Regions from separate parts of the Streptomyces sp. NPDC048172 genome, predicted to be linked through region 3. Evidence: riboswitches for the same ligand, from Rfam matches in the RefSeq annotation. Region 3 holds a riboswitch; each other region holds the start of a gene.
The links. Region 3 has a riboswitch for cyclic di-AMP ahead of ACGF3A_RS25790 (transglycosylase family protein). Riboswitches for the same ligand answer to the same signal wherever they lie in the genome.
Positions count from the first base shown of each region.

Region 1: linked by a shared signal. The riboswitch ahead of ACGF3A_RS08605 (peptidoglycan DD-metalloendopeptidase family protein) and the one ahead of ACGF3A_RS25790 (transglycosylase family protein) in region 3 are both predicted to bind cyclic di-AMP.
Region 2: linked by a shared signal. The riboswitch ahead of ACGF3A_RS01560 (NlpC/P60 family protein) and the one ahead of ACGF3A_RS25790 (transglycosylase family protein) in region 3 are both predicted to bind cyclic di-AMP.
Region 4: linked by a shared signal. The riboswitch ahead of ACGF3A_RS42405 (M23 family metallopeptidase) and the one ahead of ACGF3A_RS25790 (transglycosylase family protein) in region 3 are both predicted to bind cyclic di-AMP.

Region 1 covers NZ_JBIDAT010000002.1:31,954-34,143, forward strand. The annotation lists gene ACGF3A_RS08605 (peptidoglycan DD-metalloendopeptidase family protein) at 1-1,062, opposite strand, end outside; cyclic di-AMP (ydaO/yuaA leader) riboswitch at 1,075-1,235, opposite strand; gene ACGF3A_RS08610 (PP2C family protein-serine/threonine phosphatase) at 1,464-2,190, opposite strand, start outside.
Region 2 covers NZ_JBIDAT010000001.1:321,655-323,844, forward strand. The annotation lists gene ACGF3A_RS01560 (NlpC/P60 family protein) at 1-1,188, opposite strand, end outside; cyclic di-AMP (ydaO/yuaA leader) riboswitch at 1,196-1,367, opposite strand; gene pcrA (DNA helicase PcrA) at 1,547-2,190, shown strand, end outside.
Region 3 covers NZ_JBIDAT010000006.1:27,251-29,440, reverse strand. The annotation lists gene ACGF3A_RS25790 (transglycosylase family protein) at 1-1,221, opposite strand, end outside; cyclic di-AMP (ydaO/yuaA leader) riboswitch at 1,227-1,436, opposite strand; gene ACGF3A_RS25785 (hypothetical protein) at 1,726-2,073, opposite strand; gene ACGF3A_RS25780 (LLM class flavin-dependent oxidoreductase) at 2,070-2,190, opposite strand, start outside.
Region 4 covers NZ_JBIDAT010000016.1:109,339-111,528, forward strand. The annotation lists gene ACGF3A_RS42400 (M16 family metallopeptidase) at 1-1,004, shown strand, start outside; cyclic di-AMP (ydaO/yuaA leader) riboswitch at 1,252-1,418, shown strand; gene ACGF3A_RS42405 (M23 family metallopeptidase) at 1,432-2,190, shown strand, end outside.

The DNA.
Region 1 (2,190 bases), on a different contig from region 3:
GGAGTTGCCGGTGGAGCCGACGCGGCCGACGACGTCGCCGGTGCCGACCTTCTCGCCCGCCGACTTGGTCATCGAGGAGAGGTGGCAGTACCAGATCTCGGTACCGTCCTCCAGCTCCAGCACGATGCGGTAGCCGTACGAACCGGCCCAGCCCGCTTCCTTGATCGTGCCGGAGTGGAGCGCCTTGACGGGGGTGCCGTTGGGGGCGGCGAAGTCCTGGCCTGTGTGGTCGTTCTGCCACATGCCGCCGCCCTGGCCGAAGCCGGCGCTGAGCTGGTAGTTGGAGACGGGGACGACGTACTGCCGGGCGAGCTTGGCGCGGCGCTCGGCCTCCGCCTTCCGCTTCTTCTCCTCGGCGATCTTCCGCTTCCGCTCCGCCTCGGCCTTCTTCTGCTTGGCCTCTTCGGCGTCCGCCTTCTGCTTCGCCTCGGCCGCGGCCTTGCGGGTCGCCTCGGCGGCGGCCTTCTCGCGGGCCTCGTCCTCGACGTTGTGCTTCTGCGTCTCGGCCTGCGCGAGGATCCTGGCGCGCAGCGCCTCGCCCGCGTCCTTGGTGCCCTCGGCGGCCTCTTCCTGCGTCAGACCGGCCTGGGTGAGGGGCTGTTCGCCCTGGGCACCGGCCAGCGTCTCGGCGTCGCCGGAGGGTCCGTCGTCGGATATGAGGTCGCCGACGCCCGGGAGGTCCTTGGCGTCGGGGAGGTGCTCGCCCACCTTCGCGACGGAGCCCAGGTCGGGCATGGAGATGGCGGCCGGGTCCTTGTCCTTGGCCGTGGCCATGCCACCGGCGCCCACCGCGGCGATCATGCCGACGCCGAGGACGGCGCCGCTGCGCGCCATGCCGCCGCTGCGCTGCTTGCCGACGCGGTGACGGCCGCGGACCGGGCGGATGGACTCCTCGGTGGGGTTCCACTCCTCCCAGGTCTCGTCGCCCCTGTCGCCGGGAGCGGCGTCGTAGGGGCCGTACGCGTCATAGGGGCCGTACGCGTCGTACGGCGCTGACCCGTCGTCGTCGTGGAACGGGTCGTACGCGACCTCGGGGGCATGCCTCTGCGACCTGGACGCCACGGGGGGCGTTCTCCTTTCCTTCCTCTCGCCTACCGGGTTAGCTGACGGGTTCGGAGCAGGAAGGTCTCCTACGGGACGGCGCGAACCGGCCCGATTCACCCCATCCTCCGGGTCTGGGCTGACACGAAGGGGTGGTTCCCCGGTTCCCGCTGTGCGTGCGATGCCTGTCGAGTTGTCGCTCGGGGGTGTCGCACACGCGGGATTCGGCGACGGCGCACGGTGCCGTCTCTCGTGACGACAGTGACGACCGCGCTGCGTTATCGGACGTTAATAGAAGCGCGCCCGTGATTCCAAGCCGTTCCCGTTAATTCCTGGTCACCATGGCCAGCACTTTCCGGGACAGGTGCGCCCAATTGGGACGCGTGGTCACGGGAGTTGAGGCGGAGGATCGCGGAGGGTGACTACTCACGGGCGCGTGACGCGGCCCGCGAGGGCGTCCGCCCCGCGCGCTCCGGGCGGCCGACGGCGAGCAGCGCCATGTCGTCGGAGGTGCCGCCGCCCGTGTGCGCCTCGACGTCGCCCATGAGCATGTCGAGCACGGCCTCGGGATCCTCGAACGGATGGTCGGACAGCCGCCGTACGGGGTCGTAGAAGGTGCCCTCCTCGTCGCGCGCCTCGGAGAGCCCGTCGGTGTAGAGCAGGAGCTGCGCGCCCGCCGGGAACGCGAACTCGTCGGCACGGTCCGGCCAGACCCCCAGCTCCGTCACGCCCAGCGGCAGCGCGGGGACGCGCGGGTCGAGCGAGCGGACGGCGCCGTGGTCGAGGAGGAGCGGCGGCGGGTGGCCCCGGTTGATCAGGCGCAGGGTGCGGCTCGCCGCGCCCTCGGCGACCGGGGGCAGCTCGGCGAGGACGGCGGTGGTGAAGCCCTCGAACTGCTGGATGCCGAGCCGCCGCTGCCCCTCGCGCTCCAGCGAGCGGTCGAGCCGCGCCGCGACCCCCGCCAGCGTCGGCTCCTCCTCGGCCGCCTCGCGGAAGGCCCCGATCACGATGACGACCGCGGAGACGGCGCCGAGCCCCTTGCCCCGGACGTCGCCGACGATGAGCCGGACGCCGTGCGGGGTGTGCTGTACGGCGTAGAAGTCCCCGCCGATGCTGGCGTCGGTCTGCGCGGCCTTGTAGCGCGCGGCG
Region 2 (2,190 bases), on a different contig from region 3:
GCGGATGTTCGCGCCCGGCTTGGGGGCGTGGATCATCTGGCCGTCGCCGACGTAGATGCCCACGTGGCTGATGTCGTCGTAGAAGAAGATCAGGTCGCCCGGCTTCATCGCGGACTTGGCGACCTTCGTCCCCACCTTCACCTGGTCGAACGTGGTGCGCGGCAGCGAGACGCCGCCCGCCTTCCAGGCGTCCTGGGTGAAGCCGGAGCAGTCGTACGAGTTCGGGCCCGTGGCGCCCCAGACGTACGGCTTGCCGAGCTGCTGCTTGGCGAAGGCGAGGACCTTCTCGGCCTTCTGCGCGTACGAGCTGCCCGTACCGGAGCCCGATCCCGAGCCCGAACCGGATCCCGACCCGGAGCCGGATCCCGAACCCGAGCCTGAGCCGTTGTCGGAGCCGCCGCCGTCCTCCTGGCCGCCGCCGTTGCCGCCGCCCTCGCGCTCGCGTTCGCGCTCCTTGCGCGCTTCCTCGCGCCGCTCGCGCTCCGCGCGCTCCTTGGCCTTCTGACGCGCCTCCTGGCGCTTCTGGCGCTCGATCTCCGCCAGCCGCGCCTTCTCCTGTGCGGTCAGCTTGGAGAGCAGGCCGCGCGCCTCGGACAGCTTCGACTGGATCTCACGCTTGCTCGACTTCAGCGACTTCTGCGAGGCGGTGAGCGTCTTGAGCTGCTTGCTCGCCTCGGAGCGCTTCTTGCCCGCGGACTTCGCGCGCTCCTGGTAGTCGGTGACGGCCTCCTTCTGGCGGCCGGTCATCCGGTCCATGATGTGCGACTGCTTGAAGAACCCCTGCGGGTCCTTGGTGAGCAGCAGGGTGGCCGTCTGGGAGACGCCGCCGGTGCGGTACTGCGCGGCGGCGTAGGTGCCGAGAAGGCGGCGCGAGTCGTTCAGCTTCTCCGTGCGCTTCGCGACCTGGTCGAGCATGCCGTCGACCTTCTTGCGCTGCTTGTCGGTCTTCTCCTTGGCCGCGTTGTACTTCTGCGTGGCGGTGCCCGCCTGGCGGTACAGGGTGTCGACCCGCTCCTTGACCTCGGAGAGGGACCGTTTGCCGCCGCCCGAAGGGTCGCCGGGGGCGGCGTTCGCACCCTGCGAGAGGAGGGTGACGGAGGCTATCGCGGCCGTCGTGACGCCTATGGCGCCCCGCGTGGTCGCGGTGGACTGCAGAACTCGGGTGCGCGGCTTGCGATGCGACGCCAAGGCCGGCGACTCCTTCCGTGGACCGCCTACCGGGTTAGCTGTCGGGTTCGGGCGTCGGAAGGCTGCCCTACGGCGGGCCGGGCGGGCCGCGCCGATTCACCCCAGTCGCACGGGCCGCGCGCTGCGTGGCCGTACGGGTGGGTCCCCGGCTCCGGCACACGGTGAGGCGCGGACCGGACTCGGCGGAGGCGGCCCGCGCCGACGCTTTCGCCGACTGGTGATCCGGGCTGCCTGACACGGCACGGTAGCGGGGGTGTGGTGCCCGTGTGAAGGCTGGTGTTCGACTAGTCCGATATCTCCTCGTTATCTTTCACGGGGACGAAACGCTGTCAGTGAGGCGGCCTAGACTCGTACGACGATGAGCAGCCTCTTCGACGACAGCTTCCTGGCGGACCTCGACGGCGCCGACAGCGCCAACAGCGCCGACGGTGCGGACAGCACCGACGGCACCGGCCCCGAGGCGGACGCGCCCCCGCCGCCGCCCGAGGACGGCGCGCCCGGCGGGCCCGAGGAGGAGATCCCGGACGATCTCTTCGCGGGCACCTTCACCGGCGGCGCCGCCCGAGACGGGCACTATCGCGACGGCGCGCCCCGCCCCGCCGTGGATCCCGCCGCGCTGCTGGAGGGGATGAACGAGCAGCAGCGTGAGGCCGTCGTGCACTCCGGCGGCCCCCTGCTGATCGTCGCGGGCGCGGGCTCCGGCAAGACGCGCGTGCTCACCCACCGCATCGCCCACCTCCTGGGCGCGCGGGGCGTGCACCCGGGCCAGATCCTCGCCATCACGTTCACCAACAAGGCGGCGGGCGAGATGAAGGAGCGCGTGGAGGAGCTCGTCGGCCCCCGCGCGCAGTCGATGTGGGTCTCCACCTTCCACAGCGCCTGCGTGCGCATCCTGCGCCGCGAGAGCAAGAAGCTGGGCTTCACCTCGTCCTTCTCGATCTACGACGCGGCGGACTCCAAGCGCCTCATGGCCCTCGTCTGCCGCGACCTGGACCTCGACCC
Region 3 (2,190 bases):
GGAGATGCCGTGGGCACGCAGGTACGAGACCGGGTCGATGTCCGAGCCGTACTCGGCGCCGGTGCGCACCTCGAAGTGCAGGTGCGGGCCGGTGGAGTTGCCGGTGGAGCCGGACAGGGCGATCTGGCTGCCCGCGCCGACCTTCTGGCCGACCTGGACGCTGATCGAGGACAGGTGGCCGTACTGGGTGAACTTGCCGTCGGCGTGCTTGACGACGACCTCGTTGCCGTAGGCACCGCCGTTGCCCGCCTTGACGACCTCGCCCGCGGCCACGGACTTCACCGGCGTGCCGGAGCCGGCGGTGAAGTCGACACCGGTGTGGCTGCCGCTGGACCAGCTGCCGCCGGACGCCTGGTACGGGGTGCTGGTGCCGCCCGGCACCGGACGGACGAAGCCCGTCGAGGCGGAGGGGGCGGACGGGGCGGCGGGCTTCGCGGCCGGGGCCGGGGCGGCCTGCTTCTTCACCGGGGCCGAGGCGGAGCCCTGCGGCTTCGCGCCCTGGTCCGCCGAGGCGGACGGGGCGGCGGCGGAGCCTCCCAGGGTCAGCTTGAGGCCCGGGAAGATCACGTTCGGGTTGCCGCCGACGGCCTTGCGGTTCTGGTCGTAGACGGCCTTCCAGCCGCCCTCGACGCCGTGCGCGTCGGCGATCTTGTGCAGGGTGTCGCCGCCCTTGACGACGTACGCGCTGCCACCGGTCTGCGGCGCGGGCTTGGCGGGCTGCGCCGGCTTCGCGGGCTTGGGCTGCGCGGGCTTGGGCGCGGCCTTCGGCGCGGCCTGCTGCTGCGGCTTGGCGGCGTTCTGCGTGCTGGACTGCGCGTTGCCGTCCGGGTTCACGTCGGCCTTCGGGCCGCCCGAGGTCAGGCCACCGGCACCCGCGCAGGCCCAGGCGCCCGGGCCCTGCATGGCGAGCAGCTTCTCGGCGGTGGCGATCTGCTGGTCCTTGGTGGCCAGGTCGGCACGCGGCGCGTACTTGGTGCCGCCCGCGGCGGCCCAGGAGGAGTTGTTGAACTGGAGGCCGCCGTAGTAGCCGTTGCCGGTGTTGGCCTTCCAGTTGCCGGTGGACTCGCACTGGGCGACCTTCTCCCAGGTGTCCACCGAGGCGGCCGAGGCCTGGCCCGCGGTGACGAGGGGGAGAATGACGCCCGCGCCACCCGCGGTCAGCGCGAGGGAGGCGGCGATGCGAAGACGGCGGGACTTCCGAGCTGCATGCGCTCCGGACATAGGGGAATTCCTCTCCTACGCCTACGAGGTGAGCTGTCGGATTCGGGCCGGAGTTGTAGCCCGGCCGCAATGGCTGCGCGTGGCGCGCCAGTGCGGCTTCACCCCAAGCCTCGAACGGACCGTGAAAGTCCACGCGAGGCACTTACCTGGTTCCCCCGCTCCTGCCAACGGTGTTGTTTTCGCGCGCCAGCGGCAGGATTCGGCGTCTGGGCGGCGAACTGCCGCACTAGGTCGGCGACAGCTCGTGCACCCTAAGCACACCGATTTGGGCGGGACAAACAATTGATCGTTTTCCGGGGTGCTTGACGGGGTCGTCGGAATTCTCCGCAGAAGACCCGCAGGGAGATCGCATTTCCGGCGTGCGCTGCTGAAACACAAGCGCGTGCGGCGCGTACACATCAGGCGCCGGACCCCCTGTGTGAGCTGCGTCCTGTGAGTCGACTCACCGACAACGGCCCTCAGGAGGCTCGTGAAGTCCCCCTGGAGCAAGGCGTATCGGGGAGGCTAATCAATGCTTATGCCCGAAATGAGAGAAATGCGCGCAGGGTGGGGTGCGGAGTGCGTCCAGATCCGCTTGAGCTCCGCCGTCCCGGCCGTCTCGTGCCCGCGGAAGGCGCCCCCGGCCACCGGGACGCCGCCGTCCAGCAGCAGGAGGAGCGTGCCGCGCGGCGGCGCGAACTCGGACGCCGGATACCGGCTGAGCTCGGCCAGCGCCTCCCCGCCGTACCGCGCCGCGTACTCCCGCGCCAGCTCCCGCAGCAGCGGGCGTACGAGCGGATCGCCCGCGCGTACGCGCCGCACGGTGAGCCCGTCCGGAGAGGAGCCGGTCCCCGGCCCGGTGACGTATGTCATAGGGCGGCCGACTCGGCGGGGTCGAGCGCGTGCGGCCCGCGCGCCGCGCTCGCCCGGTCCCGCCTCGCCACCTCCTCGCGTACGAGCGGGATCACGTGCCGCCCGAAGTCGATGGCG
Region 4 (2,190 bases), on a different contig from region 3:
CGCTGCGCGCCCCGGCCTTCCCGGACGGCGAGGTCGAGCGCCTGGTGGCCAACCGACTGGACGAGATCCCGCACGAGCTGGCCAACCCGGCCCGCCGCGCCGCCAAGGAGCTCTCCCTGGAGCTGTTCCCCGCCGAGTCCCGGATGTCGCGTCCGCGCCAGGGCACGGAGGAGACGGTCGCCCGTATCGACGCCGCGGCCGTACGGGCGTTCTACGAGGCGCATGTGCGCCCCGCGACCGCCACCGCCGTCGTCGTCGGCGACCTGGAGGGCGTGGATCTGGACGCGGCGCTCGCCGACACCCTGGGCGCCTGGACGGGCTCGTCCTCCGAGCCGCGCCCGGCACCGCCGATCACCGCGGACGACGCGGGCCGTGTCGTGATCGTCGACCGTCCCGGCGCGGTGCAGACGCAGGTCCTCATCGGCCGCGTCGGCCCGGACCGGCACGACCGGGTGTGGCCCGCGCAGCTCCTGGGGGTCTACTGCCTGGGCGGCACCCTCACCTCCCGCCTGGACCGCGTCCTGCGCGAGGAGAAGGGGTACACGTACGGGGTGCGCGCCTTCGGCCAGGTGCTGCGCTCCACCGCGGAGGGCACGGGCGCAGCGCTGATGGCCATCAGCGGCTCCGTCGCCACGGACGTGACGGGTCCGGCGCTGGACGACCTGTGGAAGGTGCTGCGCACCCTCGCGGCCGAGGGCCTGACGGACGACGAGCGGGACGTGGCGGTGCGGAACCTGGTAGGGGTCGCCCCGCTGCGCTACGAGACGTCGGCGGCCGTCGCCGGGACCCTGGCCGACCAGGTCGAGCAGTACCTGCCGGACGACTTCCAGGGCGAGCTGTACGCGCGGCTGGCCGAGACCGGCACGGTGGAGGCGACGGCGGCCGCCGTCAGCGCCTTCCCCGCCGACCGCCTGGTGACCGTCCTGGTCGGCGACGCCTCGCAGATCGCCGGTCCTGTACGGGAGTTGGGGATCGGCGAGGTCAAGGTGGTCAGCGGAGGCTGATCCGGAGGGCCGGTGGAGACCGGCCCGGACCCCATGCGTCCCCGAGGCCCCGTGGAAGTGGTACGTCCGCTTCCGCGGGGTCTTGTCGTGTGACCCGTGGGACCGTCAAATGTCCGATTGGTTCAGTGTTGTGGTGAGAAGCGGTGTGGCGTGTGCGACAAACTCCGGGATTCGTTTGGCGACCCGGAGACGACCCGCTTAGCGTCGGTGCCGCTGTGCGTCAGAAGTGACCGCGCCCGCGGCCGACGCCCAGTGATCGCCGAGTCCCGAGGACCCGTCAGGGCCCCCGAGGGAGCCGGGGACCCACACGAAGTCCCTGGGGTGAATCGAGCGACCCCCGCCAGGGGTTGCCCGTAGGAGACCTTCCTGCTCCGAACCCGTCAGCTAACCCGGTAGGCGACAGGGAAGGAAAGGAGTACGCCAGCTCATGGCGTTCACCCGTGCCACCGGGAAGCACCGACGTCCCAAGCAGCCCAGCCGCATGCGCCGTGCGAGCGCCGGGGCGGCCGGCATAGCCGGGCTCACCGCCGCAGGCGTCGTCGGGACCCTCGCGTCCCCGGCCATGGCCTCCGACGGTGGGCAGAGCGACGTCCACGACACCGGCCTCACCCACGCCATCGAGGCGCGCGGCGACCTGGCCCAGGCTGTCGACCAGCAGGCCACGGAGGCGAAGACCGCCACCATGCAGGCCCAGGCCGAGACCGCCGCCAAGGCGGAGGCCGCGAAGACCAAGGCCAAGGCTGAGGCCGAGGCGAAGAAGAAGGCCGCCGAGGCCAAGCGCAAGGCGGCCGCCGCCAAGGCCCGCGAGAAGGCCAAGGAGGCGCGCGCCGAGAAGGCCACGCAGACCGCCTCCCGTTCCGCGGCCCCGAAGCGCGCCGCGGTCGGCGGCAGCGGCTACGTCGCGCCCGTCGACGGCTCGTACGTCTCCACGTCCTACAAGTCCGGCGGCTCCATGTGGTCCTCCGGCAGCCACACCGGCATCGACTTCCACGCGGGCATGAACACCCCCGTGAAGTCCGTCGCCGCGGGCGAGGTCGTCGAGGCGGGCAACGGCGGCGCGTACGGCAACAACATCGTGATCAAGCACAAGGACGGCACGTACACGCAGTACGGCCACCTGAACTCGATCGGCGTCTCGGTCGGCCAGTCCGTCTCCGCGGGCCAGCAGATCGCCCTCTCCGGCTCG